4 regions of the Streptomyces sp. NPDC027185 genome follow, and region 4 is predicted to be linked to each of the others. Evidence: riboswitches for the same ligand, from Rfam matches in the RefSeq annotation. Region 4 holds a riboswitch; each other region holds the start of a gene.
The links. A riboswitch is a leader RNA that binds a small molecule or an ion and turns the genes downstream of it on or off. The one in region 4 is predicted to bind cyclic di-AMP.

Region 1: another riboswitch for cyclic di-AMP. It lies ahead of ACZ4M8_RS20380 (transglycosylase family protein); the one in region 4 lies ahead of ACZ4M8_RS28215 (M23 family metallopeptidase).
Region 2: another riboswitch for cyclic di-AMP. It lies ahead of ACZ4M8_RS28560 (M23 family metallopeptidase); the one in region 4 lies ahead of ACZ4M8_RS28215 (M23 family metallopeptidase).
Region 3: another riboswitch for cyclic di-AMP. It lies ahead of ACZ4M8_RS09275 (C40 family peptidase); the one in region 4 lies ahead of ACZ4M8_RS28215 (M23 family metallopeptidase).

What each region holds. Positions count from the first base shown of each region.
Region 1 covers NZ_JBVHRF010000006.1:87,816-95,417, reverse strand. The annotation lists gene ACZ4M8_RS20390 (cytochrome P450 family protein) at 1-973, shown strand, start outside; gene ACZ4M8_RS20385 (transglycosylase family protein) at 1,206-2,219, shown strand; cyclic di-AMP (ydaO/yuaA leader) riboswitch at 2,480-2,644, shown strand; gene ACZ4M8_RS20380 (transglycosylase family protein) at 2,649-3,320, shown strand; gene eno (phosphopyruvate hydratase) at 3,859-5,148, shown strand; gene ACZ4M8_RS20370 (FtsB family cell division protein) at 5,391-5,846, shown strand; gene ACZ4M8_RS20365 (DUF501 domain-containing protein) at 5,948-6,493, shown strand; gene ACZ4M8_RS20360 (Ppx/GppA phosphatase family protein) at 6,490-7,440, shown strand.
Region 2 covers NZ_JBVHRF010000011.1:65,441-73,042, forward strand. The annotation lists gene ACZ4M8_RS28545 (bifunctional acetate--CoA ligase family protein/GNAT family N-acetyltransferase) at 1-2,523, opposite strand, end outside; gene ACZ4M8_RS28550 (HPr family phosphocarrier protein) at 2,721-3,002, shown strand; gene ACZ4M8_RS28555 (GntR family transcriptional regulator) at 3,321-4,016, opposite strand; gene ACZ4M8_RS28560 (M23 family metallopeptidase) at 4,256-5,032, opposite strand; cyclic di-AMP (ydaO/yuaA leader) riboswitch at 5,046-5,201, opposite strand; gene ACZ4M8_RS28565 (M16 family metallopeptidase) at 5,454-6,836, opposite strand; gene ACZ4M8_RS28570 (M16 family metallopeptidase) at 6,875-7,602, opposite strand, start outside.
Region 3 covers NZ_JBVHRF010000002.1:932,255-939,856, reverse strand. The annotation lists gene ACZ4M8_RS09295 (PspC domain-containing protein) at 1-709, shown strand, start outside; gene ACZ4M8_RS09290 (LuxR C-terminal-related transcriptional regulator) at 905-1,729, shown strand; gene ACZ4M8_RS09285 (alpha/beta hydrolase) at 2,012-3,136, shown strand; gene ACZ4M8_RS09280 (hypothetical protein) at 3,429-3,782, shown strand; gene ACZ4M8_RS09275 (C40 family peptidase) at 3,915-5,057, opposite strand; cyclic di-AMP (ydaO/yuaA leader) riboswitch at 5,066-5,248, opposite strand; gene pcrA (DNA helicase PcrA) at 5,509-7,602, shown strand, end outside.
Region 4 covers NZ_JBVHRF010000010.1:186,305-193,906, reverse strand. The annotation lists partial or broken gene ACZ4M8_RS28230 (hypothetical protein) at 186-489, shown strand; gene ACZ4M8_RS28225 (protein kinase family protein) at 948-2,039, opposite strand; gene ACZ4M8_RS28220 (aldo/keto reductase) at 2,137-3,078, opposite strand; gene ACZ4M8_RS28215 (M23 family metallopeptidase) at 3,597-4,805, opposite strand; cyclic di-AMP (ydaO/yuaA leader) riboswitch at 4,818-4,971, opposite strand; gene ACZ4M8_RS28210 (DUF2332 family protein) at 5,356-6,462, shown strand; gene ACZ4M8_RS28205 (PP2C family protein-serine/threonine phosphatase) at 6,628-7,602, opposite strand, start outside.

The sequences.
Region 1 (7,602 bases), on a different contig from region 4:
GCTGCGCCGGCTGGTCTCCAAGGCGTTCACCCCGCGCCGCGTCGCCGCCTTCGCGCCGCGCGTCCAGGAGCTGACCGATACGCTCATCGACTCCTTCGCCGCCCGCGGTGAGGCCGACCTCATCCACGAGTTCGCCTTCCCGCTGCCGATCTACGCCATCTGCGATCTGCTCGGCGTCCCGCGCGAGGACCAGGACGACTTCCGGGACTGGGCCGGGATGATGCTCCGCCACACCAAACCGGGCGGCACCGGCGGCGGTCCGCGCGGCGGCGTCGCCAAGGCGGTCAAGAAGATCCGCGGCTACCTCGCCGAACTGATCCACCGCAAGCGCGCCGCCCTGCCGCCCGAGCCCGAGCCCGGCGAGGACCTGATCTCCGGCCTGATCCGTGCCTGGGACCACGGCGAACACCTCACCGAGAACGAGGTCGCCGCGATGGCGTTCATCCTGCTCTTCGCCGGTTTCGAGACCACCGTCAACCTCATCGGCAACGGGATCTACGCCCTGCTGCGCGCCCCCGACCAGCGTGAACTCCTCCAGAAGTCGCTGGCCTGCGGCGACGCGGACGTCCTCGCCACCGGTATCGAGGAGCTGCTGCGCTACGACGGGCCGGTCGAACTGGCCACCTGGCGGTTCGCGACCGAGGAGCTGACGATCGGCGGCGAGCGGATAGCCGAGGGCGATCCGGTGCTGGTGGTGCTGGCCGCCGCCGACCGTGACCCCGCACGCTTCGACGCCCCGGACACCCTCGACCTGCGCCGCACCGACAACCCGCACCTCGGCTACGGCCACGGCATCCACTACTGCCTCGGCGCGCCACTGGCCCGCCTCGAAGGACAGACCGCCCTCGCCACCCTCCTGACCCGCCTGCCGGACATCCGTCTTGCGGCGGAACCGGACGATTTGCGGTGGCGGGGCGGGCTCATCATGCGCGGTCTGCGGACCCTCCCCGTGACGTTCACCCCGGCCCCCTGACGACACGCCGCCCGGCCGCGCGGACGGCCTTCCGAGGCCCATGAGTTGACGCCTCGTCAGCCACGTGACCTGCACGTGATCTCCGCTACACCGGCTTGTGACGCCCCGTGAGCCCGGTTACCTTGCCACCGAACAAGCGCCCCGCCGCTCGGTGGTGGCCGCACCGGACCCCGGGCGGCCGTGCCGGGACGCCCGGGGCGGACAACTCAACCGCCGCTCGAAAGGCAATCGCATGCGCACCGGCAACGGCAGACACCGTCGCCCCCGCCAGGCACCGGCCCTCTTTGTCACGGCGGGAGTGACCGGCGCGGGCCTCGCCCTGCCCCTCCTCGGCGCGGGCGCCGCCCACGCCGCCGATGCCACCACCTGGGACCGGGTCGCCCAGTGCGAGTCCGGCGGCATCTGGTCCAGCGCCCCCGGCAACGGCTTCTACGGCGGGCTCCAGCTCACCCTCGACATGTGGCGCGACCACGGCGGTCTGGAGTACGCGGCCCGGCCCGACCTGGCCAGCCGCTCCCAGCAGATAGCCGTGGCCCAGGCGATCCTCGCCGAGCGCGGTCCGGACGCCTGGCCGCGCTGCGCCGCCGGCGCCGGGCTCACCGAGGACGGCGGCACCCCCGACGTCGACCCCGGCGGCACACCCCCCGCCGACACCGACGGCAGGCTCCCCGACACCGGCACCGACCCCGGCACGGACTCCGGTACGGACGCCGGCACCGACCCGGGCACGGACACCGGCCAGGACGGGACCCACGCCCCCAGCACGCCGGATCCGGACGCCACCGGCCCGTCCACCCCCGAGGACGCCCCGGACCCGTCCACCACGCCCGACCCCACCGACTCCCCGAAGCCCCCCGGTGAGCCGGACCGGCCCGGCGGCGCCGACCCCTCCGCCGACCCGTCCGGCCACGCCACCGGCCCCGCCGAGCCCTCGCACCCGTCCCGTACGACGCCCCCGGCGGACGACGAGGGCTCCCGCGGCGACGGCTCCGGGCGCCACCGCGGCGGCGGCGATGCCGAGGAGGACGGCGACCACACCCCGGGGCGGCGCGCCTCGCGGGGTGGCGAGCGGACGGAGCCGGGCGACGGCACGTACGCCGTGCGCCCCGGTGACAACCTGTCAGCGATCGCCGAGGCGCGGGAGCTGCCGGGCGGCTGGCCCGCGCTGTACGAGCGCAACGAGGACGTCATCGGCGACGACCCGGACCTCATCCACCCCGGTCAACTCCTCGATCTGGGCCGCTGATCGAGGCGATAGGCGGCTTTTGCCCGTTTTGGCGAAAGTGAGATATGGCTCTCGTCGCGCTCCGTGGTGTCCGACCCGTCCGGGGAAATCCGCACCACGCCCCACCTGCGGAAATGTGACCCCTCTGTGATCATTGGCGGTCAACTGGGCGCAGAAAGCGGGGTTTGAACGAAACGGAGGGTTCTGCTTACGGTCAGCACCGCTCGCCAAAGCGGGCCCTTCGTTCACACGCCGAATCCTGCCGGTGGGCGAAGGTGGTCGACGCGCAAGCGCCGAAGGCAGGAGCGGGGGACCCAAGGTAAGCGCCGGCCCCACCCGTGAAAGCGGGTCAACCGGCTTGGGGTGAAGCCGTGCACAAGCACGGCCGGGCAATCCACGCCGCCCGAACCCGACAGCTCACCTCGCAGGCGTCGGTGAGGAAAACGAACCATGCTGAGCAACAAGGCCAAGCACCGCCGTCCCTCCAAGGCCGTCCGCGTCGCGACCCTCGCCGGTGTCGCCGGCGCCGCCGTGGCCGTCCCGCTGATGGGCGCCACCAACGCCTCCGCCGCCTCCGTCGCCACCTGGGACGCCGTCGCCCAGTGCGAGTCCGGCGGCAACTGGTCGATCAACACCGGCAACGGCTACTACGGCGGCCTGCAGTTCTCCGCCTCCAGCTGGGCGGCCGCCGGCGGCACGCAGTTCGCGCCCCGCGCCGACCTGGCCACCAAGGCCCAGCAGATCCAGGCCGCCGAGAAGCTCCTCGCCATCCAGGGTCCGGGCGCCTGGTCCTGCGCCGGCGCCGGCAACCTCACCGCCGGTGGCCCGTCCCCCGACCTGAACACCGGCGCCACCAAGGCCGCCCCCAAGCAGCAGGCGCCCAAGCAGGCCCAGCCCAAGGCGGCCCCGAAGCAGCAGGCCCCGCGGACCGAGGCCGCCCCGAAGCGCGCCCCGCAGCACCACGTCATGGGCCACGGCAACTACACCGTGAAGTCCGGCGACACCCTGGCCAAGATCGCCAAGGCGCACGGCAAGAACTGGAAGTCGGTCTACGCGGACAACAAGTCCACCATCGGCTCCAACCCGAACCTCATCTTCCCGGGCCAGAAGCTCCACGTCTGATCCCCGCGGCCCGATCCCCGCGCGGGGCACCGCTCACCGCCCCGCCCTCCGGGCACCGGCCCGCCGTCCCCGTCCCCACCGCCGCGAGGCGCGCCGGGACGTGACGGCCCGCCCCTCCCGCTCCGCTTCCGTACGTACGGCGGTACGTACGGCGCGCCGGAGCGGGGGGCGGCACCGGCGCCCGGACCTCGCGGGCCGCGGCCCCGGCACCGTCCGGGTCCCGCGCCCGCCGCACCACCCTCCCCACGCGACGCCCCGTCCGGCGCGCACGTCCCCGGGGCGGCACCTGCTTCGCAGCCGGTGCCGCCCGCCGTGCGCCGAGGCGGGGTTTCGCCGTTCCGTACTCTGGTGCCGGACACACCGTCGTGGCCTGCCCTTTATCCGCCCGCTTTTCCGTTCCGCGGCCTTCGCTGCCGAAAGGCCGGAACCCGGCGTCCGAGGCACCTTTCGTCCCGTACTGCGGGCCGCGAGGCGGTCGAGGACCCGGGGGCCGTTAGGCTCGTGCCGCAGAACTCCAGACACCCATGAAGGAGACAACGTGCCGTCCATCGACGTCGTCGTAGCCCGGGAAATTCTCGACTCGCGAGGTAACCCCACGGTCGAGGTCGAGGTCGGCCTCGACGACGGCTCCACCGGCCGGGCCGCCGTTCCGTCCGGCGCCTCCACCGGCGCCTTCGAGGCCATCGAGCTGCGCGACGGGGACCCCAACCGCTACCAGGGCAAGGGCGTCGAGAAGGCCGTCCTCGCCGTCATCGAGCAGATCGGCCCGGAGCTGGTCGGCTACGACGCCACCGAGCAGCGCCTCATCGACCAGGCCATGTTCGACCTGGACGCCACCGACAACAAGGGCTCGCTGGGCGCCAACGCCATCCTCGGCGTCTCCCTCGCCGTCGCGCACGCCGCCTCCGAGGCGTCCGACCTGCCGCTCTTCCGCTACCTCGGCGGCCCGAACGCGCACCTGCTGCCCGTCCCGATGATGAACATCCTCAACGGTGGGTCGCACGCCGACTCCAACGTCGACATCCAGGAGTTCATGATCGCCCCGATCGGCGCGGAGTCCTTCTCCGAGGCGCTGCGCTGGGGCGCCGAGGTCTACCACACCCTCAAGAAGGTCCTGAAGAGCAAGGGCCTGGCCACCGGCCTCGGCGACGAGGGCGGCTTCGCCCCCGACCTCGGCTCCAACCGCGAGGCCCTCGACCTCATCCTGGAGGCCATCAAGGAGGCCGGTTACGCCCCCGGCCAGGACATCGCGCTCGCCCTGGACGTCGCCGCCTCCGAGTTCTACAAGGACGGCAAGTACCAGTTCGAGGGCAAGGAGCGCTCCGCCGCCGAGATGACGGAGTACTACGAGGAGCTGGTGGACGCGTACCCGCTGGTCTCCATCGAGGACCCGCTGTTCGAGGACGACTGGGCCGGCTGGAAGGTCATCACCGACAAGCTCGGCGCCAAGGTCCAGCTCGTCGGCGACGACCTCTTCGTCACCAACCCCGAGCGGCTGGCCCGCGGCATCGAGGAGGGCTCCGCCAACGCCCTCCTGGTCAAGGTCAACCAGATCGGTTCGCTCACCGAGACCCTGGACGCCGTCGAGCTGGCCCAGCGCAACGGCTTCAAGTGCATGATGTCGCACCGCTCCGGCGAGACCGAGGACGTCACCATCGCCGACCTGGCCGTCGCCACCAACTGCGGCCAGATCAAGACCGGCGCCCCGGCCCGCTCCGAGCGCGTCGCCAAGTACAACCAGCTGCTGCGCATCGAGGAGATCCTGGACGACGCGGCGGTCTACGCCGGCCGCTCCGCGTTCCCCCGGTTCCGCTCCGCGAACCAGTAGGCACAGCGCTCCGCGCACCGGTGAGCGCAGCGTTCGCGCGCACCGGTGAGCCAGCGAGGGCTGACGCCCCGGCGCGGTGCGCCCCGCCCCACCCGACCGAGGGCGGGCCACCCGCCGTTCACGGCCTGCGTTCGTCCCCGGCGACGGTCCCGTACCGTTGCCGGGGACGGCTGCGCTTCCGACCGGCCCCGCCCGGCCGGAAGCGCGGGAACTCCATCACGGTCGGCCCAAGGGGAGGCGACGTGTCCGCGGACCGGTTCTCGACCGCGACCCGGCTCAAGGCGCTCGGCGAACAGGCGGCGGCCCGCGTGCAGCGCGTCCGGCGCCCCCGCCGCAACCGCCTCACCGGCCGGGCCGCCCTGCTGGCCCTCGTCATGTGCTCCCTCGTCGTGGCCCTGGCCTACCCGATACGGCAGTACGTCTCGCAGCGCTCCGACATCGCCGACCAGCGCCGCAAGGCCCAGGAGGCGGCCCGGACGCTGGACCGGCTGCGCGATGAGAAGTCCCGCTGGCGCGACCCCGCCTACGTCGAGCAGCAGGCCCGCCTGCATCTGCACTTCGTCCGCCCCGGCGAGACGGGCTATATCGTCCAGGACGGCTCGCGCGCCGACGGCGGCGCTCCGCACGAGGACGCGGCAGCGGCCTCCACCCCCTGGTACGAGACCCTCTGGACCGACGTCGACACCGCCGACCGGTGACGCGCCGCGCTCCGGAACCACCCGCCCCGCACCGCTCCCGTCGCCCGCCCGCGGCCGTGAGCCCACCGAAGACCTCACCGAAGATCCCACCGAAAGCGCACATGGACACGCCTCCGCCCCAGACCGAGCCCACCGAGCCCACCGCCGCGGACATCGCCGCCTTCAAGGAGCAGCTGGGCCGCCCGCCGCGCGGCCTGCGGGCCATCGCCCACCGCTGCCCCTGCGGTCAGCCGGACGTCGTCGAGACGGCCCCGCGCCTGGAGGACGGCACACCGTTCCCGACGCTGTACTACCTGACGTGCCCGCGCGCGGCCTCCGCCATCGGCACGCTGGAGGCCAACGGCGTGATGAAGGAGATGACGGAGCGGCTGGCGACCGACCCCGAGCTGGCCGCCGCCTACCGCGCCGCCCACGAGGACTACATCCGCCGCCGCGACGCCATCGAGGTGCTGGCGGGCTTCCCCAGCGCCGGCGGGATGCCGGACCGGGTCAAGTGCCTGCACGTCCTCGTCGGCCACTCCCTCGCGGCCGGCCCCGGCGTCAACCCGCTGGGCGACGAGGCGCTCGCGATGCTGCCCGAGTGGTGGCGCAAGGGCCCGTGCGTGAGCCCCTGCCAGGACACCGCCGCCGAAGGAGGTGCCGAATGACCCGGGTCGCCGCCGTCGACTGCGGTACCAACTCCATCCGGCTGCTCGTCGCCGACGTCGATCCGGCCACCGGTGAGCTGACCGAGCTGGACCGCCGGATGCAGATCGTCCGCCTGGGCCAGGGCGTGGACCGCACCGGACGGTTCGCCCCCGAGGCGCTGGAGCGGACCTTCGCCGCCTGCCGCGAGTACGCCGCGGTGATCGAGGAGCTGGGCGCCGGACGCACCCTGTTCGTGGCCACGTCCGCCTCCCGCGACGTGGCCAACCGCGACGACTTCGTCCGCGGTGTGCGGGACATCCTCGGCGTCGAGCCCGAGGTCATCACCGGTGACCAGGAGGCGAAGTTCTCCTTCACCGGCGCCACCCGCGAACTGGCCGCCACCGACCTGCCCCGCCCCTTCCTGGTCGTGGACATCGGCGGCGGCTCCACCGAGTTCGTCCTCGGCGACGGCACGGTCCGCGCCGCCCGCTCCGTCGACATGGGCTGCGTGCGGATGACCGAGCGCCACCTGGTGCGCGACGGCAAGATCAGCGACCCGCCGGCCCCCGACCGGATCGCCGCGATCAAGGCCGATGTGGCCGCCGCGCTCGACGAGGCGGCCGCCGCCGTCCCGCTCGGCGAGGCCGCCACCCTCGTCGGTCTGGCCGGTTCGGTCACCACCGTCGCCGCCATCGCCCTCGGCCTCGACCGTTACGACTCGGACGCCGTCCACCACGCGCGCATCTCCCGCGCCCGCGTCGCCGAGATCACCGAGCGCCTGGTCACCTCCACCCACTCCCAGCGCGCCGCGATCCCGGTCATCCACCCCGGCCGCGTCGACGTCATCGCCGCCGGCGCCCTCGTCCTCCTCGCGATCATGGACCGCACGGGCGCCGAAGAGGTCGTCGTCAGCGAACACGACATCCTGGACGGCATCGCGATCAAGGCGGCCGAGGAGGGCGCGTAGTACGGGCGATACGCCCCCCGGACGACGCCCGCCGGTCCCGGCGGGCAGTTCCCGGAACCTTCGGCCCCCGTGTCCTCCAGGGCACGGGGGCCGCGTGCAATGCACCCCGCCCACCCCCGTTCTCACGCCAGGTCAGCCCCTTCCGGGGCCGCCGCGCCCCGG
Region 2 (7,602 bases), on a different contig from region 4:
GCCGTAGGTGCGGCGCAGGTCCTCCTCGTCGGCGATGTCGAGGCGGATACCGCCCAGGTCGCTGCGGTGGCGCAGGTGGGGCGCGGTGGTCTTGAGGGCGACGGGGTAGCCCAGGCGGGCGGCGGCGCGGACGGCGGCGTCCGGGCCGGGGGCGGGCAGCGACGGCTGGGTGGCGATGCCGTAGCGGGCGAGCAGGGCGGCGGCGTCCTCGGCGGGCAGCGGGACGGAGCGGCCGGGCGGCGGATCGAGGCGGTCGAGCAGCCGCGCGATGCCGGCGCCGGCCGCGGCCTCCTCGATGTCGTCGTACGCGGGGACCCGGCCCGGCTCCCCGGCCTCCCGGCGCCAGGCGGCGTACCGCACGGCCTCGGCGAGGGCCCGGACGGCCCGCTCGGCGGCGGGATAGGCGGGGAGCGGCGTGCGGGCGGGCGGATACGTGGCGGGCGCGGATGCCGTGGCAGGCGCGCCGCCCGGGGTGGCAACGGGTTCGGCGGATGCTTCGGGTCCGGTCGCTGCTTCGGTGTCCTGCGGGGTGGGGCCGGGCGCGGCGGCGGGGCGGGCGAACGGAGTGGCGCCGCCAGGGGGCGTTGCGGCGGTCGCCCCCGGAGCGCCGCCCCCGGAGGCGTCGTCGGGCCCGCCCGGGACGCCCGGGGCGGCGAGCGCCGCCGCGAGGGTGTCCATGGCGAGGTGGACGACGGCAACCGGTTTAGCGGGGCCGGCGGCGGCCGCCGAGCGGAGCGCCTCGGCCAGTTCCTCGGCCTCCCCGGGGGTCGTCGCGTCGCCCTCGCCCACCCAGGGGATCGCGGTGACCACGACGGCGTCGCAGCCCTCGCCCGCCAGCTCCTCGGTGAGGGCGGTGTGGAAGTCGCGCGGGGTCGCGGCGGAGGGCAGCACCCGGGGGCGCCGCGGGCGCAGGCCCTCGGTCAGGCACGCGTCGTAGGCGAGGAGGGAGAGCGCCTCGGAGTTGCCGAGGACGGCGACGCGGGCGCCCGCCGGGAGGGGCTGGGAGGCCAGCAGCAGCCCGGCGTCGAGGAGTTCGGTGACCGTGTCGACGCGGATGACGCCGGCCTGCCGCATCAGGGCGGCGACGGTGCTGTCCGGGATGCGGACGGTGGGGACCGCGTGCCCCGGGGGCGCGGTGCCGTGGTGGCGGGCGCCCTTGGCGACGACGACCGGTTTGACGGCGGCGGTGCGGCGGGCGAGGCGGGTGAACTTGCGGGGGTTGCCGATGGATTCGAGGTAGAGGATCGCGACGTCGGTGTCCGGGTCGTCGTACCAGTACTGGAGCAGGTCGTTCCCGGAGGCGTCGGCGCGGTTGCCCGCGGAGACGAAGGTGGAGACGCCGGCGGGCGAGCCGTCCCCGGGGCCGCGCTCGTGCAACCCGCTGAGCAGGGCGATGCCGATCGCGCCGGACTGGGTGAACAGCCCGATGCGCCCGGTGGCGGGCATCACCGGTGCGAACGAGGCGTTCAGCCGGACGCCGGGCGCGGTGTTGATCAGGCCGAAGGCGTTCGGGCCGATCAGCCGCATGCCGTAGGAACGGGTGCGGTGCAGCAGGGCGCGCTGGCGCTCGCGCCCCTCCGGCCCGGCCTCGGCGTATCCGGAGGAGAGGACCAGGACGCCCTGGACGCCGTGCTCCCCGCAGTCGTCGATCACCTCGGGGACGCGGTCGGCGGGGACGGCGATGACCGCGAGGTCGACGGGGCCGTCGATCTCCCGCAGGGAGCGGACGGCGGGGACGCCCTCGGGGTCGAGGCGGCCGGCCCCCTCGGGGAAGGCGTGGTTGACGGCGTGGACGCGGCCGGTGAAGCCGGAGTCGAGGAGGTGGCGCAGGGCGGTGCGGCCGACGCCGCCGGGCTCGCGGCCGGTGCCGATGACGGCGACCGATCCGGGGGCGAGGAGCCGCTGCATGGAGCGGGCCTCGGCACGCTGCTCGCGGCCGCGCATCACGGCCATGGACTGCTCGGTCGGTTCGAGGTCGAATTCCAGCCGGACGACGCCGTCCTCGAAGGTGCGCTGCTGGACGTAGCCGGCGTCCGTGAACACCTTGATCATCTTGGTGTTGGCGGGGAGCACCTCGGCGGCGAACCGGCGGATGCCGCACTCCCGGGCGACGGCGGCGATGTGTTCCAGGAGCGCGGAGGCGACCCCGCGGCCCTGGTGGGCGTCCTGCACCAGGAAGGCGACCTCCGCCTGGTCGTCCCCCGGGGCCTTGGCCGGCCGGCCCCGGGCGTCGATCCGGTCGTAGCGGACGGTGGCGATGAACTCGCCGCCCACGGTGGCGGCGAGGCCGACCCGGTCGACGTAGTCGTGGTGGGTGAAGCGGTGCACGTCGCGGTCGGAGAGACGGGGGTAGGGCGCGAAGAAGCGGTAGTACTTCGACTCGTCCGAGACCTGCTCGTAGAAGGAGACCAGACGTGCGGCGTCGTCGGGGGTGATCGGGCGGATCCGGGCGGTGCCGCCGTCGCGCAGCACCACATCGGCTTCCCAGTGGCTCGGGTAGGCGTGATCCGGCGGCTGCTGCATGCGGACAGCGTACGGCCGGGCACCGACAACCGGCTCGGTGTGCGGCCCTGCCCGGGGACGCCCGGCCGCCCGTCCCCGGGCAGGGCCGGCGGGCCGGGGCGGACGTGGCGCGGAACACCGGGGGCGGGGCTTCCGCGGCACGGGGGCCGCCATGAGAGAGTGGTCTAGACAACCGTAACGACTTGAAGGGCAACACCATGGCTGAGCGCCGCGTCACTGTCGGTTGGGCCGAGGGGCTGCACGCCCGTCCCGCCTCGATCTTCGTCCGTGCGGCCACCGCCGCCGGGGTCCCCGTGACGATCGCCAAGACCGACGGCACCCCCGTGAACGCGGCCTCGATGCTCGCGGTGCTGGGCCTGGGCGCCCAGGGCGGCGAGGAGATCGTGCTCGCCTCGGACGCCGAAGGGGCGGAAGCCGCGCTGGAGCGCCTGGCGAAGCTGGTCGCCGAGGGGCTCGACGAGCTGCCGGAGACCGTCTGAACCGGGACGCCCCCACCGCCCCCTGACCGGGGCACCGCCCCGCCGCCACGACCGACACGGTCACCCGCGGCGGGGTCTTCCCTTTCCCGGGCGCTCCCGCCGCGCGGCCCCGCACGAGCCGGCGGGCACCCGCCGAGCGGACCGCTCCCCGCCCGCGCGCTTCTCCACCGCACGAGCGGCCCGTACACGGAAAACGCGCAATTCCACGGCGCGGGAATTCCCCGGGCCGGTCCGATTTCCGCTCGCGTCGATTTCCGTAATTCCCCGCACGGCACCGAAAAGATTCCGCCACCGGTCCGCCGTCCCGTAAACCGGGTCCTAAACGGAACGCATCCGCCCGGCGCCGGCGGAGCACGGCGGACGGCGTACCGCGGTCGCCGGGCGGCGGCGCGGACGGTACGCCGGGAGCGACCGCGCGACGTGCGACGCCATCAGGGCGCGCGCCGCCTCCGCGTCGCCCCGGGCGACTGCGTCCAGCACCGCGCCGTGCTCGTCCCACGTCTCCGCGTACCGTGCCGGGCGCTCGACGACGTACATCCAGTCGATCTTCCGGCGCACCTGGGTCAGCAGCGCGGTCAGTCCCGGGTTGCCCGCCGCCCGCGCCAGCGTCTCGTGGAACCAGCCGTCCAGCCGGGGCAGATCACCGGGGCAGCCGCGGTGGACCCGCTCCCTGCCGAGCCGCACCACGCCCCGTAACACCTTCAGCTGCGCGTCGGTGCGGCGGGCGGCGGCGCGGGCGGCGCCCATCGGCTCCAGGAGTGCCCGCAGGTCCAGGAGGTCGGCCGCCTCCTGCGCGGTGGGCGCCGCGACACACGCCCCCGCATGGCGCCGCGCGGTGACGAACCCCTCGGACTGCAGGGTGCGCAGCGCCTCACGGACCGGCACCCGGGAGACGCCGTAGCGGGCGGCCAGAAGGTCCTCGACGAGCCGGCTGCCCGGAAGCAGCGCGCCGGAGACGATGTCGTCGCGGATCGCCGTGGAGATGCGCTGCACGGAAATCTGACCTCGCGTCATCGTGGGCGCCTCCACCGTCCTTCCCGGAAAACGCCGCCCCGCGGCGCCTTTCCGGCGACTCTATTCGACGGTGAAGGCTCCTTCACCGCCTTCACTTGTTCATGGAGATCTTTTGGTGAGCGCATTCCCGGACCCCGGGAAATCCGGCCGACCGACCACCCGTCACCGGACACGGCGGAGCCCCGGTCGCCCTGTGGGGGCGAGCCGGGGCTCCGGGGGCCGCGCGGGGCGGGCGGACGTCAGACGTTGACGCCGTGCGCGCGCAGGTAGGCGACAGGGTCGATGTCCGAGCCGTAGTCCGGGCCGGTACGGGCCTCGAAGTGCAGGTGGGCACCGGTGACGTTGCCGGTCGCGCCGGACAGACCGATCTGCTGGCCGGGCATCACCCGCTGGCCGACCGAGACGCCCAGCTGCGACAGGTGGCCGTACTGGGTGTAGGTGCCGTCGTTCATCTTGATGACGATGTTGTTGCCGTACGCACCGCCCCAGCCCGCCTCGACGACGGTGCCCGCGCCGACGGCGTGCACGCTCGTGCCGGTGGCGGCGTGGAAGTCGATACCGGTGTGCGAACCGGAGGACCACAGTCCGCTGGACGCCTGGTAGGCGGTGGAGACGTACGAGCCGGAGATGGGCGCGACGAAGGCGTTGAGGCGCTTGCGCTCCTCCTCACGGGCCGCGCGGACCTTCGCCTCGTGCCGCTTGTCGGCCGCCGCCTTGGCGGCCTTGGCCTGCTTCTCCGCGTCGGCCTCGGCCTTCGCCTTGGCCTCGGCGGTCTCGGCGACGGCCTGCTGCGCGTCGGCCTGGGCCTCGATCCGCTCGGCGAGTTCGTCACCGATCACGACGGCGCGGTGCAGTCCGGTGTCGTGCGCGGCACCGGACGTGGCGGCCATCGCGGGCGAGGCGACGGAGGCGACGACGCCGGTGGCGGCGAGACCCGCGACGGAGGCGATGTTGCGGGTCGTCCGGGCGCTGCGGCTCGGACGGCGGTGTTTCCCGGTGGCACGGGTGAACGCCATGTGCTGGCTGGTCCTTTCCTTCCTTCTCGCCTACCGGGTTAGCTGACGGGTTCGGAGCAGGAAGGTCTCCTACGGGCTCCTCCGGGGAGGCGCCCGATTCACCCCAGGGGACATGTGGGTCCCCGGCTCCCCTGGCTCGCGCCGTACGGGGACTCGGCGATGACTGTCCGGTGCCGCGGTTGCGGCGTGCTACTGACGGACAGCGCGCATGACGCTAATCGTGGCAACTTTCAATCGGCAAACAGAAACGCCATATTGTGCGTTACACCACACCGCGACAGCGGAACCAGAACCGGACATACAGGCGATCCCGGGGGCGGACGACCGCCCCCGGGATCCCGTTTCGTCCCCTTACGCCGAGCCTCCGCACCGGAAGGCGGGCGCCGCGGTGGCCCGGCCGGGCCACCGCTCCACCGGACCGTCAGCCGCTGACGACCTTCACCTCACCGATACCCAGCGCCCGCACGGGCTCCGCGATCCGCGCCGCGTCACCGACCAGCACCGTCACCAGCCGGTCGGCAGGGAAGGCGCTGACCACGGCGGCGGTCGCCTCGACCGTGCCGGTCTCGGCCAGCCGCGCGTACAGCTGCGCCTGGTAGTCGTCCGGCAGATGCTGCTCCACCTGGTCGGCGAGGGTCCCCGCGACCGCCGCCGCCGTCTCGTACTTCAGCGGCGCGACACCGACGAGGTTCTGCACCGCGACATCCCGCTCGGCGTCCGTGAGGCCCTCCGCCGCGAGGGTGCGCAGCACCTTCCACAGGTCCTCCAGGGCCGGCCCGGTGGACTCCGTGTCGACCGAGCCGCTGATCGCCAGCAGCGAGGCGCCGACCGGGCCGCCGGGCGCGTCCGGCGCCGACGAGCGCAGCACCTGCCCGAAGGAGCGCACCCCGTAGGTGTAGCCCTTCTCCTCCCGCAGCACCCGGTCCAGACGCGACGTCAGCGTGCCGCCGAGGCAGTACGTGCCGAGGACCTGCGCGGGCCACTGACGGTCGTGACGGTCGGCTCCGATCCGGCCGATGAGCAGCTGCGTCTGCACCGCGCCGGGACGGTCGACGATCACCACACGGCCGGTGTCGTCCGCGGTGATCGGCGTGACGGTCACCGGCTCGGCGGCGGGTCCCTGCCACACGCCCAGCGTGTCGGCGAGCGCCGCGTCCACGTCGATGCCGGTGAAGTCACCGACGATCACGGCGGTGGCCGCCGCGGGTCGCACATGCGCCGCGTAGAACGCCCGGACGGCCGCCGCGTCGATGCGGCCGACGGTCTCCTCGGTGCCCTGCCGGGGCCGCGACATCCGGGACGACGCGGGGAACAGCTCCTTGGACAGCGCCATCGCGGCGCGGCGCCCCGGGTTGGCCAGCTCGTGCGGGATCTCGTCGAGGCGGTTGCGCACCAGGCGCTCCACCTCGCTCTCGGGGAAGGCGGGGGCGCGCAGCGCGTCGGCGAGCAGCCCCAGGGCGCCCGGCAGCCGGGAGGCCGGGACCTCCAGGGAGACCCGGACACCGGAGTGGTCGGCGTGGGCGTCCAACGTGGCGCCGCACCGCTCCAGTTCGGCGGCGAACTCCTCGGCGTCGTGCCGGTCGGTCCCCTCCGACAGCGCCCGCGCCATGATCGTGGCGACGCCGTCCAGCCCCTCCGGCTCGGTCTCCAGCGGCGCGACGATGTCGACCTCGACGGCGACGACCTGCTGGCCGGGGCGGTGGCTGCGCAGCACCGTCAGGCCGTTGGGCAGTGCGCCGCGCTCGGGCGCCGGGAAGGCCCACGGCCGGGGCGCCCCGCCCTTGGGCTGCGGGTGGAAGGTCATCTCGCTCATGGCCAGGTCCTCGCGGGTGGTGGCGTCGCTCACCGGTCCGCCTCCTCGTCGTTGTCGGCGCTGTCGTCGGCGGCGGTCGGCTCGTACACGAGCACCGCGCGGTTGTCGGGGCGCAGCCGGGCCTGGGCGACCGCCTGCACCTCCTCGGGCGTGATGTCCAGGACACGCCCCACGGCGGTCAGCGCCAGCTGCGGGTCGCCGAACAGGACGGCGTAGCGGCACAGTTCGTCGGCGCGGCCGCTGACCGTCGCGAGGCGGTCGAGCCACTCGCGCTCCAGCTGGGCCTGCGCCCGCTCCATCTCCTCCGGGGTGGGCCCCTCGGCGGCGAACCGGGCCAGTTCCTCGTCGACGGCGCTCTCGATGTCCGCGACCTCCACACCGCCGGACGTCTTCACGTCCAGCCAGCCCAGGGACGGGGCGCCGGCCAGCCGCAGCAGGCCGAACCCGGCGGCGACGGCGGAGCGGTCGCGGCGCACCAGGCGGTTGTAGAGGCGCGAGGACTCGCCGCCGCCCAGCACAGTCAGCGCGAGGTCGGCGGCGTCCGCCTCACGGGTGCCGTCGTGCGGCAGGCGGTAGGCCGCCATCAGGGCACGGGCGGGCACCTCCTCCTCGACGACCTCCCGCAGCTGACCGCCGATGATCTCCGGCAGCTCACCGCTGCGCGGCGGCTGCTTGCCGTCGTGCGAGGGGATCGACCCGAAGTACTTCTCGATCCAGGCGAGCGTCTGCTCGGGGTCGATGTCGCCGACCACCGACA
Region 3 (7,602 bases), on a different contig from region 4:
CCAGGGCTCGGTGGGCCACCTCGGCTCGGTGCTCCAGGCCGCACTGGCCGTCCTCGTCGGTATCGCCCTGCTCGCCGGCCCCTATCTCGTCCGTCTGGTCCAGGACCTGTCCGAGGAGCGGCTGATGCGTATCCGCGCGCAGGAGCGGGCCGAGGTCGCCGCCCACGTCCACGACTCCGTGCTGCACACCCTCACCCTCATCCAGCGCAGCGCCGACGACCCCCGCGAGGTCGCCCGGCTCGCCCGCGCCCAGGAACGGGAGCTGCGGGCCTGGCTGTACCGGCCCGAGAGCCGCACCAAGGAGGAGGACGAGGAGCCCGCCACCCTCGCCGACGCGGTGCGGACGGCGGCGGCCGAGGTCGAGGACCACCACGGCGTACCGATCGAGGTCGTGATCGTCGGCGACTGCCCGCTGGACGAGGCGCTGGGCGCGCAGATGAAGGCCGCCCGCGAGGCGATGGTCAACGCCGCGAAGTACGGCGGTGAGGGTGGGCCGGTGCAGGTCTTCGCCGAGGTGGAGGGGCGCACCGTCTTCGTCTCCGTACGCGACCGGGGGCCGGGCTTCGATCCGGACGCGGTGCCCGAGGACCGGATGGGGGTCCGCGAGTCCATCATCGGGCGGATGGAACGCCATGGCGGCACCGCCCGGTTGCGGTCCGTGCCCGGTGGCGGCACCGAGGTCGAGCTGGAGATGGAGCGCGCCGAATGACCGCTCCCGCGTCCCGGCCCGCCGCCGTCCCCGCCCCCTTCCCGACGACCACCCCCACGCCCACTCCCACGACCGCATCCACCTGCACCCCCACACCCACCGCCGCGCCCTCCGGGCGCCGTATACGCGGTGGCGACACGGCTCGCCGCACCGCGCGATGATGACGACGCAGACCACGAGGGACGGATGAAACACATGCACAGCGACGGCGCACAGCAGGGCGTGAGCAGCGACGACGCTCCCCGGAGCACACCGGTCGGCACCGGCACACCGGCCGCCCACGGCACCGCGGAGGCCGCCGGGCCCGCGACCCTGGGGCCGGCGGACGGTGACCCGGCCACCGGGGGAGCGGACGGGGAGCGCACCGTACGGGTGGTGCTCGTCGACGACCACCGGATGTTCCGGACCGGTGTCCAGGCGGAGATCGGGGTGACGGAGCGGACCGGTGTCGAGGTGGTCGGCGAGGCGGCCGACGTCGATCAGGCGATCACGGTCATCACCGCCACCCGCCCCGAGGTCGTCCTGCTCGACGTCCATCTGCCCGGTGGCGGCGGGGTGGAGGTGCTGCGGCGCAGCGCGACGCAGATGGCCGACCCGGAGCGGCCGGTCCGCTTCCTGGCGCTGTCGGTCTCCGACGCCGCCGAGGACGTCATCGGCGTCATCCGGGGAGGCGCACGCGGCTACGTCACCAAGACGATCACAGGGAAGGACCTGGTCGGCGCGATCTTCCGGGTGGCCGACGGGGACGCGGTGTTCTCACCCCGGCTCGCCGGATTCGTACTCGACGCGTTCGCCTCGACGGATGCCCCACCGGTGGACGAGGATCTGGACCGCCTCACCCAGCGGGAGCGCGAGGTGCTGCGGCTGATCGCCCGCGGGTACGCGTACAAGGAGATCGCCAAGCAGCTCTTCATCTCGGTGAAGACCGTGGAGTCCCATGTCTCCGCGGTGCTGCGCAAGCTCCAGCTCTCCAACCGTCATGAACTGACCCGCTGGGCCGCCGCCCGCCGCCTGGTGTGACACGGCGGCGGGGCTGACGGGCGGCCGGCCGGGCCGGGCGCCACCGCCCGGCGGCATCCGGCGCGTTGCCGGAAGGATCCGGTCCGCCGCCGGAGAGGTTCGCGTCACATACCAGGGATCTATCGGTAAAAACTCTGACAAAAGGAGGAAAGAAGCTAGCGAAAAGGAGCAACCAGGACGTCGTGGAACGCCATCTAAAGGCGCGGAGAGCCTGCTGCCGTCGGCGCGGCCACCACCCCGTCGACCCGTACACGCCGTACACGTCCTGGAAGCGAGATCCCGATGAGCCTGACGGGCACGCCCTTCTTCCTCACCTCGCTTCTGCTGCTGGTCGTCGCCATCGTCGTGCCGCTGGCGCTGTGGAGCCGGATAGCGGGGCCGCGTCTGGTGCGCGGCGCCGTCCGGCTGGCCATGCTGCTGTTCGCGCAGGCCACCGCCATCACCGTGGTCTTCGTGCTGGTCAACAACGCCAACAACCTCTACGACACCTGGGACGACCTCCTCGGCACCGGGAGCCACATCGAGGCGGCCCACGACCTCGGGCCCGACGGGATGGGCGGCCTCCAGATATCCGACGAGCCCCGCCGGGCCCAGCCGTTCCGTCCCGCCGACGATCCGGTGGTCGGACCCGGCGTGCAGATGACGGAGCTCCAGGGCCGTATCTCCGGTGTCAGCGGCGAGGTGTACGTCTGGCTGCCGCCGCAGTACCACGATCCGGCGTACCGCACGAAGAAGTTCCCGGTGGTCGAGCTGCTGCCCGGCTACCCCGGGTCGGCCAAGTCCTGGCTCGGCACGCTGGGCGTGGCGCGGCAGCTCCAGCCGATGATGGAGCGCGGGGAGATCGAACCGTTCATCCTGGTCGCGCCGCGTACCAACATCTACCGGGGCGCCGACACGGGCTGCGTGAACATCCCCGGGAAGGTCAACGCCGACAGCTGGCTGACCGTCGATGTGCGCCAGATGGTCATCAACACCTTCCGGGCCGGGGACCGCCCCGGCTCCTGGGCCCTGGCCGGGTACTCCGCCGGGGCGCACTGCGCGACCAGGCTCGCCCTGGCCCACCCGGACCGCTACCACGCGGCGGTCAGCATGTCCGGATACAACGACCCGGCGGGCGAGGCCACCTCACTCGCCGGCAAGGACCCGAAGCTGCGGATCGAGAGCAACCCGCTGCACGAACTGCGGGAGGCGAACGCCGCAGGCCGCCCGCCGCACACCGCGCTCTTCCTCTCCGGCGCCCCCGGCGACGGCTACGAGGCCGGCCTCGGGCTCCAGCGGGAGGCCCGGCGGCCGACCACGGTGACCGTACGGCGGATCGGCAGGGACGCCGGCGGCCACACCACCGCGGTCTGGCGCCAGCAGGTCCCCGAGGTCTTCCGCTGGCTGAGCGGACAGATCAGGGCCTGACGCACCGGGCCGCGCGGAGCGCCCGTGCCGGTCGTCCGGCCTGCCGCGCCGCCGGCCCCGCCGCCCGCACCCCGTGCACCCGGACCTGGCAACCCGTACGGGACGGGCCCGGTCGGCGGCACCGACCGGGCCCCGCGAAGTGGCGCACCCGCCTTCCCTCACCTCCGTGCGGCGCGCCCGAGGAGCGGCCACCGCGTTCCGGACAGGACGGGAACAGGGCGGGAACAGGCCGGGAACGGCCGCGACGAGGCCCCCGGAAGGGGGTATGGGGGAGACCGTTACGATCCGCACTATGGACGTAGTAATCAATATCTTCGTCGGTCTGCACATCATCGGAATCGCCTCCCTGCTGGGAGGCTTTCTGACGCAGATGAAGGCGATGAGCGCGGGCACCGCCCGGTTCGTGCCGGCGATGCTGCACGGTGCGCTGACGATGCTGGTCACCGGCATCGCGCTGGTCGGCCTGAACCAGGCCCAGGGCAGCCCGGTCGACAACATCAAGATCGGCATCAAGCTGGCCGTCCTGGTCGTCATCCTGGGGCTGGTCTACGTCAAGCGGGACGAGGAGAGCGTCGCCAAGCCGCTGTTCGGCACGGTCGGCCTGCTCACCATGGTCAACATCTTCATCGCGGTGCTCTGGGTCTGACCCCCGCCCAGGGGCGCGCGGCGAAGCCCCCGCGCTCCCGGCGCACCCCGCGTACGCCACCGGCCCGGCCCCTGTCCGAAGGGGCCGGGCCGGTGCCGTTCTCCGGGGCGGTCACACGGCCCCGGCGGGGTGTCACGCCGGGCGGACGCTCCCGTAGACCGGCATGTAGTAGATCGACTCGACGCGGACGCTCGCGCCCGGCTTCGGGGCGTGGATCATCTTGCCGTCGCCGATGTACATCCCGACATGGCTGATGTCGTTGTAGAAGAACACCAGGTCACCGGGGGCGAGATCCTTGGTGGCGACGCGCTGGCCGAACTTCACCTGCTCCCAGGTCGTCCGCGGCAGGTCCACCCCGGCGGCCTTCCACGCGGCCTGCGTCAGCCCGGAGCAGTCGTAGGAATTGGGTCCGGTGGCGCCCCAGACGTACGGCTTGCCCATCTGCGCGCGGGCGAACGCGAGCGCCTTCGCGGCCTTCGTACGGTACGAGCCGTCGGCCGGTCCGCCGCCCTGGCCCGGGTCGGTCGTCCCGGGGGAGCCGGTGTCCGTACCGCCGCCACCGGGCTGCTCGCGCTGCTTGCGGGCCTCCTCCTCGGCCTTGCGGCGGGCCGCCTCCTCCTTCTTGCGCTCCAGCTCCGCCAGACGCGCCTTCTCCTGGGCGGTCAGGTCGGCGAGCAGCTGCCGGGCCTCGGCCAGCTTGCCCTGGACCGTCCGCTTGGAGCCGGCCAGCTCGCTCTGCGACTCCTGGAGGCGCTCCAGGCTGCGGGTCGCCTCGGCCCGCTGGTGGGCGGCGGCCGCCTGCTGCTCCTGATAGGCGTCGACGGCCTGCTGCTGCCGGCCGGTCAGCCGCTCCATGAGGTGGCTGCGGTCGGCGAACTGCTGCGGATCCTTGGCGAACATCAGCTGCGCCGTGGTGCTCATCCCGCCGCTGCGGTACTGCGCGGCGGCGAAGGTGCCCAGCTCACGGCGGGCTTCGTTGAGCTTTCCGGTGCGGCGGGCGGCGGCGTCCTGGAGGTCGCTGACCTCCGCCCGCCGCGCGTCGACGCGCTCCTTGACGGCGTTGTACTTCTGGGTCGCGACCTCCGCCTGGTGGTAGAGGGCATCGACCTTCTTCTTGACCTCTTCGACGGTCGGCTTCGGGGCCCGGGGGGCCGCCTCGGCGGACTGCGACAGCAGGGTGACGGTGGCGAACGCCGCGGTCGTCAGCCCGGCGGCCGTCCGGCGGCTGCCGGGCGAGGTGAGGGCGCGGGTGCGCGGCTTGCGGTGCGACGGCAAGGCCGGCGACTCCTTCCGTGGACCGCCTACCGGGTTAGCTGTCGGGTTCGGGCGGTGTCACAACGGAAGGCTTGCCCTACGGCCGGTGCGTCCGCGCGCGGCGGCCGTACCGGTCGATTCACCCCGGTGGTGCTGGTGGGTCCCCGGCTCCGGGTGCCGTGGGGCAGGGCCGGACTCGGCGGAGGCGGCCCGTGCGGACGCTGTCGGCCGCGGGACGCGGGCTGCCCGAGCGTGAACCTAGCCAACTCGTGTGGCTCCTGTGAAGGCAGATGTTCGAATTGCCCGAAACCTTTTCGTGACCTGTGTGCATGAAGTGACGATCGCGTGGGCAGGGCGGGGCATCTGCGCCGAATGCCGGAATCATGGGAGCTGGGGACGGAACCCCCCTCCTTCCGGCCTTTCCCCGGCTCCGGCCCCGACTGTCAGTGGGGCGGCCTAGACTCGGTGGGCGATGAGCAGCCTCTTTGACGACAGCTTCCTGGCGGACCTCGCCCCCAAGGACGAGGAGCCCCCGCCGCCCCCCGAGGACGAGCACGGCCCGGCCCCGGAGGAGGTCCCGCACGACCTCTTCAGCGGGAAGTTCGACGCGCCCGTGCCCCGGGACGCGCACTACCGCGACGGCGCCGCCCGCCCCGCCGTCGATCCGGCCGCGCTCCTGGAAGGGCTCAACGACGCCCAGAAGGCCGCCGTGGTGCACTCCGGCGGCCCGCTGCTGATCGTCGCCGGAGCCGGTTCCGGCAAGACCCGGGTGCTCACCCACCGCATCGCCCATCTGCTCGCCGCCCGCGGCGTGCACCCCGGCCAGATCCTCGCGATCACCTTCACCAACAAGGCCGCCGGTGAGATGAAGGAGCGCGTCGAGGAGCTGGTCGGCCCCCGGGCGAACGCCATGTGGGTCTCCACCTTCCACAGCGCCTGCGTCCGCATCCTGCGCCGCGAGTCCAAGCACCTCGGCTTCACCTCGTCGTTCTCGATCTACGACGCCGCCGACTCCAAGCGCCTGATGGCCCTGGTCTGCCGCGATCTCGATCTCGACCCCAAGCGGTTCCCGCCCAAGTCCTTCAGCGCCAAGGTCTCCAACCTCAAGAACGAGCTCATCGACGAGGAGACCTTCGCCGGGCAGGCGGCCGACGGATTCGAGAAGACCCTGGCCCAGGCGTACGCCCTCTACCAGGCGCGGCTGCGCGAGGCCAACGCCTTGGACTTCGACGACATCATCATGACGACCGTCAACCTCCTCCAGGCGTTCCCGGACGTCGCGGCCCACTACCGCCGCCGCTTCCGCCACGTCATGGTCGACGAGTACCAGGACACCAACCACGCGCAGTACACCCTCGTCCGCGAGCTGGTCGGCCCGGCCGAATCCGCCGCCGAGCTGTGCGTCGTCGGTGACGCCGACCAGTCGATCTACGCCTTCCGCGGCGCCACGATCCGCAACATCCTCCAGTTCGAGGAGGACTACCCGGACGCCACGACGATCCTGCTGGAGCAGAACTACCGCTCCACCCAGACGATCCTCTCCGCCGCCAACGCCGTCATCGAGCGCAACGAGAACCGCCGCCCCAAGAACCTCTGGACCGAAGCGGGCGAGGGCCCCCGCATCACCGGCTACGTCTCCGACACCGAGCACGACGAGGCGCAGTTCGTCGCCGACGAGATCGACCGCCTCACCGACGCCGGGGACGCCCGCGCCGGGGACGTCGCGATCTTCTACCGCACCAACGCCCAGTCCCGCGTCTTCGAGGAAATCCTCATCCGCGTCGGGCTGCCCTACAAGGTCGTCGGCGGCGTCCGCTTCTACGAGCGCAAGGAGGTCCGCGACATCCTCGCGTACCTGCGCGTGCTCGCCAATCCGGAGGACACCGTCCCGCTCCGCCGGATCCTCAACGTCCCCAAGCGCGGTATCGGCGACCGCGCCGAGGCGATGATCGACGCCCTGGCGCTCCGCGAGAAGATCAGCTTCCCGCAGGCGCTGCGCCGCGTCGACGAGGCGTACGGCATGGCCGCCCGCTCCGCCAACGCCGTCCGGCGCTTCAACACCCTGATGGAAGAGCTGCGCACCGTCGTCGAATCCGGTGCCGGCCCGGCCACCGTCCTGGAAGCGGTTCTGGAGCGCACCGGCTACCTCGCCGAGCTGCAGTCCTCCACCGACCCGCAGGACGAGACCCGGATCGAGAACCTCCAGGAACTCGCCGCCGTGGCCCTGGAGTTCGAGCAGGACCGGGTGGCCGGCCCCGCCGCCGAGGAGGCGGACGCGGACGAGCCCGTCTCCGGCGGCACCCTCGCCGACTTCCTGGAGCAGGTCGCGCTGGTCGCCGACTCCGACCAGATCCCCGACGAGGACGAGGACGGCAGTGGCGTCGTCACCCTCATGACCCTGCACACCGCCAAGGGCCTGGAGTTCCCGGTCGTCTTCCTGACCGGCATGGAGGACGGCGTCTTCCCGCACATGCGCGCCCTCGGCCAGACCAAGGAGCTGGAGGAGGAGCGCCGCCTCGCCTACGTCGGCATCACCCGCGCCCGCGAGCGGCTCTACCTCACCCGC
Region 4 (7,602 bases):
GGCACGCGTTCAGCAGCGATGTGCGCAGAGCCACACTCACCTACGGAAGCACAAGGGCTTTGCAGCTAACGGCGTGACCCTCCTTCACGCCTTGCCGTGGCGGGCAGCCCATCCAAGTCCGGTAGCACAGGCGTAAAGTCCCATGGCGAAACGCTTAGCAAATCTGTGAACGAGAGGCCTGAGTGATGGCAAGCATTCCGACAGCAGCAGTGGTCGCGACCGGTCTTGTGGGGGGGTTACGCCGTGGCTCGGTGGACGAAGAAGCGGCCCCTGGGCGGGGTGGCGTTGGCCGCTGCCGGGGCGGTGGCGGCCAAGGGGTGGCAGGAGAAGGCCGGCGGGAAGGCCGCGGCGGCGCTGGGCGGGGCGTATGTGGCGGCGTTCGCCGGGTCGCATCCGCTGGCGAAGAAGATCGGGGCGTGGCCGTCGGTGTTCGCGGTGGCCGGCGGTATGGCGCTGGCGTCGTGGGCGGTGGCGGACCGACGCGGGTGACCCCTGCGCGACGCCGAACGGTCCGCAGCTGACGCCCGTACGGGGCTCCGTCCCGTACGGGGCTCCGTCCCGTACGGGGCTCCGTCCCGTACGGGCGTCGTCGTGTCCGGGGCCGCCCCCGGACAGGCATGTCCGGCGCGGAGTCCCGTACGGGACGGAGTCGAGACGGGGCGGAATCCCGTACGGGACGGAGCCGAGGCCGGGCAGGGCCCCGTACAGGACAGACCCGGGGCCGGGCAGGACCCCGTACAGGACAAGCCCGAGACCGGGCAGGACCCCGTACAGGACGGACCCGAAACCCGACGGAATCCCGTACGGGAAGGGCTCCGGGTCTCACCCGGCTCCCGCCCGCCCCGCCACCCTCGCCGCCTTGCCGCCTTGCCGCCTTGCCGCCCCGCCACCCTCGCCGCCTTGCCGCCTCGCCACCTCGCCGACCCGCCGCCACTTCGCCGCCCTCGTCAGCCGGCCGGTCTCAGTGCCTGTTCGATCTCGGCACGGGGGAACGGTGTCCGTTTGCTCACCTCGAACCAGCGGCGGTGGAAGCCGGCCAGCACCGCCGCGTGCGGGGCGTGCCGGTCGAGGAGCTGGGTGATTTCGAGGGGAACGGCGTCGGGGCGGTGGCCGGTGAGCCAGGCTTTCAGGAAGGCTTCCTGATCGGTGTTGCCGCGCACGGCTTCCGGCAAGTGGTGGCGGATCAGGTGCTCGAAGACATAGGAGCGGTCGTACGCGAGGTGGCGGGTGAGGAAGGCGCGTTCCTCAGGGGAGAGGTCGAAGTCACGGCTGAGGGCCAGGCCGAAGTCGGTGAAGTGGACCTGACGGCCGTCGGTGAGCAGGTTGCGGAAGTGGGCGTCGAAGTGGACCAGCCCGCGGGCGCTCATGAACTCGGTACCGCGCCGCAGTTCGTTCTCCGCCCAGAGGTAGGGCGCCGCGCCGCCGGGCTCCGCCCAGGCGCCGCGGCGGACGTCGCCGAGGTGGTCCGTGAGCGTCCGGGGTACGTGCTCCAGGAAGAGCACCAGGCTGGACGAGGAACCGCCGATGGCCTCCAGCCGATGGCGTACCGCGGCGGAGCCGTCCCAGTGGGCGACGGCTCCCGCGACCCCGCCGAACAGGTCGGCGAAGTCGTCCGGGGGCCGGTCCGGCAGGACGCGCCAGTGGTACAGCAGCGGGAATCCCGCGTACGCGCCGCGCAGGGCCCAGGCGGTGGTCATGAGGTGGGCGGCCAGTTCTCGCCAGGCGCCGAAGCCCGCAGACCCCGCCCCGTACTGGTACCGGAGGGGCAGACCGAAGAGGTTGCCGGTCGAGCGGACGTTTTCCGGCCGTAGTTCGAGGTCGGTCAGCGGGACCCGTTTGACGAAGACCCGCCGCCCTGTGATCTCCATCTCCGTCCGCCGGCCGCCGATGCCTGAGCCGTGCGCCGGGGCGGTGGCCAGCGCGGCGCCGAGGTCGCGGTCGCTCAGCAGGGCCAGGCGCGCGCCCGCTTCCGTGTACGCCGACAGCCGGTCGGCGGGCAGCGGCGCGGGGGCCGTGTCCGGTCGGTGTGCCTCCTCCATGGCGATTCCCTCCCGGTGCTCCGCCCCACACTCCCACGGGCGGGCGGCCTGCCCGGTGCCGGAAAGGGCGGGCCGCCCCGGCGGGGCCCGTCGCCGTCTACGCCGAAGCCTCGTCCAGCGTCTCCAGCTCCTCCGGGGTGAGGCGGAGGTCCTGGACCGCCAGGAGGGCGGGGAGTTGGGCGGTGGTGCGGGCGCTGGCGATCGGGGCGGTGACCGTGGGACGGGCGGCGAGCCAGGCGAGGGCGATGGTGGCGATCTCCGCGCCGTGGGCGGCGGCGACGGTGTCGAGGGCGGTCAGGACGCGGACACCGCGGTCGGTGGCGAGGTGGGCGGCCGCCTTCCCGGCGCGGGCGCTGTCGACGTCCGTACCGGGGCGGTACTTACCGGTCAGGAAGCCGGAGGCGAGGCCGTAGTACGGGACGGCGCCCAGGCCGTGGCGGGCGGCGACATCGGCCAGTTCGCCCTCGTAGGTGTCGCGGGAGACGAGGTTGTACTCCGGCTGGAGGGCGACGTAGCGGGCGAGGCCCTCGCGCTCGGAGAAGGTCAGGGCCTCCTCCAGGCGCGCCGCCGAGATGTTGGAGGCGGCGATCTCGCGGACCTTGCCGGCCCGGACGAGGTCGTCGAGGGCGGTCAGGAACTCGCCGACCTCGACCGATTCGTCGTCGTAGTGGGTGTAGTAGAGGTCGATGCGGTCGGTGCGCAGGCGGCGCAGCGAACCCTCGACGGCCTTCTTGACCGTGCCGGCGGCCAGCCCCTTGAGGTCGGGGTGGGCGCCGGCCTTGGTGGCGATGACGACGTCGTCGCGGTTGCCTCGGGCGGTGAGCCAGTTGCCGATGACGGTCTCGGACTCGCCGCCCTTGTTGCCCGGCACCCAGGCCGAGTAGACGTCGGCGGTGTCGATGAAGTTGCCGCCGCCGGCGACGTACGCGTCGAGCACGGCGAAGGACTCGGACTCGTCGGCGGTCCAGCCGAAGACGTTGCCCCCGAGGCAGAGCGGGGAGACGGAGAGCGAGCCGAGGGGCTTACGAGTGGTGGTCATGCGTAGGTGCAGCGTGCCGCGGCGCGGGGATATTCCGGCGCGCGGCATCCGGGGGAGCCCGGCCCGTGTGCCGGACGGGTGGGACGTCGCGGCCCGGCGCGGTACCGGGCCGGGCCCCCGGGGAGCCTTCCCTCCCAGGCCAGGGCCGAGGCCGTGAGCAGGCACCGGCCATGGCCGGCGCGCGCCGCCACCGTGCGCGCCCCGGGCGTCCGGGCCCCCGACCGGCGCACGACAGCACCCCGCGCGCCCCGGCGACCGCGGCCCGTCCGGCACCGCGGCGACGACTCTTCGTGACGGCGACTCTTCGCGACGACGACTCTTCGTGACGGCGGCCGACGGGCCGCACAGCGTCACCCCGCCAGCCTCGGTCCGTCCCGCACCGCGGCGACGTCCCGGCACGGCGCCGGAACGCCCGGCGCCGCACCTTCTCGGCGGCAGCCCCCGGAACCGTCCGCTCCCCTCGGGGATCCGCTTCCGGAGGCGGCCGGCTCAGCGGGGACCGGCCGCTCTCCCCGGGGTCAGACGTGCAGCCCGCGCCCGCGCAGCCACGGCATCGGGTCGACGGGGCCGCCCCCACCGGGGCGGACCTCCAGGTGGAGATGGGGGCCGGTGACGTTCCCGGTGGCGCCGACCCGGCCGATGACCTCACCGGTGGCGACCTTCCCGCCGGTCTTCACCATCGACGACAGGTGGCAGAACCACAGCTCCGTACCGTCGTCGAGGGTGAGGACGATGCGGTAGCCGTACGAACCGGCCCAGCCCGCCTGGGTGATGGTGCCGGAGTGCACGGCCTTGACCGGCGTGCCCGTGGGGGCGGCGAAGTCCTGGCCGGTGTGGTCGGCGGCCCAGCGGTCGCCCGCCTGGCCGAAGCTCGCGGTGAGGGTGTACGACGTGACCGGCAGCAGATAGCTCTTGGCCAGCTCGGCCAGGCGGGCCGCCTCCGCCTTCGCGCGGGCCTCGGCCTCGCGCTTCGCCTTGGCGGCCGCCTCCTTGCGCGCGGCCTCGGCCCGCTCCGCCTTCGCGTCGGCCACCGCCTCCCGGTGGTCGCTCGCCGCGGTCTTCTCCGCCTGGGCGAAGGCGGCGTGTTCGGCGGCGCCCCGGGCGTCGCGCTCGGCGGCCGTCTGCTGGGTGTCGGCCTGCTGGAGGATGCGGCTGCGCAGAGCCTCCCCGGCGCCCGTCCCCCGGCCGTCCTCGGTGGTCAGGCCGGCGGACGACAGCGGCGCCGCGGTGGTGGTCCCCGCGTCGTCGGAAGAGCCGAGCAACGGGCCGATGCCGGGGAGCGATTCGGCGTCCGGCAGCGCTCCGGTGACGTCGGCGGCGAGGGTGGTGAGGTCCGGTACGGAGACCGGGACCGGCGGCTTCTCCTCGGCGGTCGCCATCCCGCCGGCGCCGACCGCCGCGATCACGCCGACGCCGAGGACCGTGCCGCTGCGGGCCAGCCCGCCACGCTGCCTGGCGACGCGGTGGCGGCCACGGACGGCCCGTACGGACTCTTCGGTCGGGTTCCACTCACCGGGGGCGTCGGCCGCCGCGTCCGCGGTCTCCAGCGGCGGGTGCCCGCCGGCGGCCGCGCCGTACGAACCGGGGCCCTGGGCGGCGAGGCCCTCCGGGGTGAACGAGCCCGGAGCGAAGACCGCCGTGTCGGACGGGGCGGCGGGGAGGCCGGGGGCGAAGCCGTGGGGGAGTTCGGCGGACGGGGCCTCGGGGGCAAGCCTGTTGGACGCCACGGGGGCGCACTCCTTTCCTTCCTTCGCGCCTACCGGGTTAGCTGACGGGTTCGGAGCAGGAAGGTCTCCTACGGGCGGCCTCTGGCCGAGGCGTCCGATTCACCCCATGGTGGTGGTTCCCCGGTTCCCGCCGCGCCGCTCGGGCCGCCCGGGGCAAGGTCAGGACACATCACGGCAGTTCACGAAATATCGGCGCACCGGCGTGCACGGAGACGCCATAGCGGGAACTGACCACCTGTGTGCCCGGATGTCCGGGTGCCTGAAGAGCGCGTACGGGATTCGGCGTGGGGGCACGGTGCCGCCTCTGCGACGGCTGGGACGACCGCGCTCCGTTATCGGACAGTAATAGAGACCGCGGCCGTTTTCCAAGCGTTCCTGTGAATCCACTCCACCCGAACCCGTTCCCTGGCCAAGACTTTCCCGGACAACATCCGTGAAAAACGGGCGAGTTGACCACCCTTTACGAAACGGCCTCCGCGTGATTGTGCATCACTTGTTATGCGGAGGGGTGCATAACCCTCACGCTCCGTGAGGGCATTAACGTCTGATCATGGTCGCCGACTTCGTCAACAACGCTCAGGCCCTGGCAGTGCGCTACCAGGACTTCTCGTGGTGGCAGGCGCGGGGCCGCTGCGCGGCCCACGAGGAGCTGACGGCGCGGATCGGACACGACCAGGAGCTGTGCGAACTCCTCGCCGCCTCCCTCCCGGCAGGCGACAAGCAACGGCCCGACCTGCTGCTGGCGGCCGTCCGCCACCTCGACGGGCCGCACGCCGAGCAGGGCCCGCGCGGGGCGGCGGCGTACGGCCGCTGGCGGGAGTGGACGATCCGCCACTGGGACGAGGTCCGCGCCGTCGTCACGGACCGCTCCGCCCGGACCGCCGAACCGGCCCGCTGCGCCACCCTGCTGCCCCTCCTGGCCCGCCTCCGCGGCCCGCTGGCCCTCCTGGAGGTGGGCGTCACCACCGGCCTCGCCCTCCACCCGGACCGCTACCGGTACGCGTACGAGCCCGATGCCGCCCCGGGGACGCCTGCCACGGCCGCTTCCCCGGAGCCGTACGTCCTCGGCGCCCCGGACGCACCGGTCACCTTCCGGTGCCGCATCGGGCGCGAGGACCGGGTGGACCCGGCGGACGCGGCACCGCCCGCGCGGCTGCCGGAGATCGTCTGGCGCGGCGGCATCGGCACCGCTCCGCTCGACCCGGTGGACGACCCAGAGGCGCTGCGCTGGCTGCGCTCCCTGGTGTGGCCGGGCACCCCGGAGCGCGCACGGCTGCTGACGGCGGCGGTGGACGCGGTACGGGCGGCGCCGCGGCCCGAGATCGTCCGTGGTGACCCGGTCGAGGAGCTGCCGGCGCTCGCCGCCCGGGTTCCGGCGGACGCCACCCTCGTGGTGCTGCACACCGACGCGCTGCCCGCGCTGCCGCCCGCGCACCGGGAGCGGCTCGCGGAGCGGGTGCGCGCGCTGCTCGCCGGGCGGCCGGGCGGCGGCCACTGGATCTCCCAGGAGCACCACTCCCTCACCCCGTGGCGGGCCGCCCCCTCCGCCGACCGCCTCGCCCCCGGCCACCGGGAGCGGCTGCTGACCCTCGCACTGGACGACCGCCCGGTGGCCCTGACGGAGGCGTACGGCCGGAGCCTGCACTGGGTGGCGTAGGGGTCCGCGCCCGTAGGCGGTCCCGGCGCGCGGGGAGCGGCCGTACGCCCGGCGCGCCGGAACCGCCCCGGGCTCCCCGCGCGCCCGGCGTACAACCGGCCTCCGCGCGCCGGACGCCGCTCCACCCGCGCCCCGCCGCGCCTGCGGTTACCGCCGCCTCCGGTCCTACTCCTCCATCGGCCGCTGCACCGCCAGCAGCGCCATGTCGTCGGCGCCCGCCCCGCCGGTGTGCGCGGCGACCTCGGTGACCAGCGTGTCCAGGAGCTGCTCCGGCCCCGGGAAGGCCCGGCCGCGCAGCCGGGCCACCGGGTCGTAGAACTCCCCCGCGCGGTTGCGGGCCTCCGTCAGCCCGTCCGTGAACAGCAGCAGGACCGAACCGGCGGGGAAGAACGTCTCGTCCGCCCGGTCCGGCCACCCGGCCACCTCGCTCATCCCCAGCGGCAACGCGTGGACCGCGGGCACCAGGGTGCGCAGTCCGCCGTCCGGGGCGAGCAGCAGCGGCGGCGGATGCCCGCGGTTGAGGACGCGCAGCACGGCGCGCTCCCCGGACGGGATCTCCGCGAGCACGGCGGTGGTGAACCCCTCGTACTGATCCAGCCCCTCGCGCCGCCGGCCCTCCCGCTGGAGGGCCCGCTCCAGCCGGCCGGCCACCGCCTCCAGCGTCGCCTCCTGCTCCGCCGCCTCCCGGAACGCACCGATGACGATCACCGCCGCCTCGACCGCCTCCAGCCCCTTGCCCCGGACGTCGCCGACGATCAGCCGCACACCGTGCGGGGTCTCCTGCACCGCGTAGAGGTCCCCGCCGATCCGCGCGTCGGCCTGCGCGCCGACGTAACGGGCGGCCACCGCCAGCCCCCCGATCCGCTCCGGCGGCGTCGGCAGCACGGCCCGCTGCGCCGCCTCGGAGACATCGCGTACGGAGGCGAGCCGGGCGTCGGAGAGGCGTACGACGCGGTTGATGCCGAGGGCGAGGACGGCGACGACGAAGACGGTGGAGACCTCGGTGGCGGAGAGATTGGTGTCCTGGGTGTCGGTGTAGAGGGCCGCCGTCAACTGGCCGAGCAGCGCCGCGAGGGCGGTGAGCGCCGTGTTCCGCAGCGAGTACAGCGGCGCGGCGACCAGCGGCGCCGCCGAGAAGAA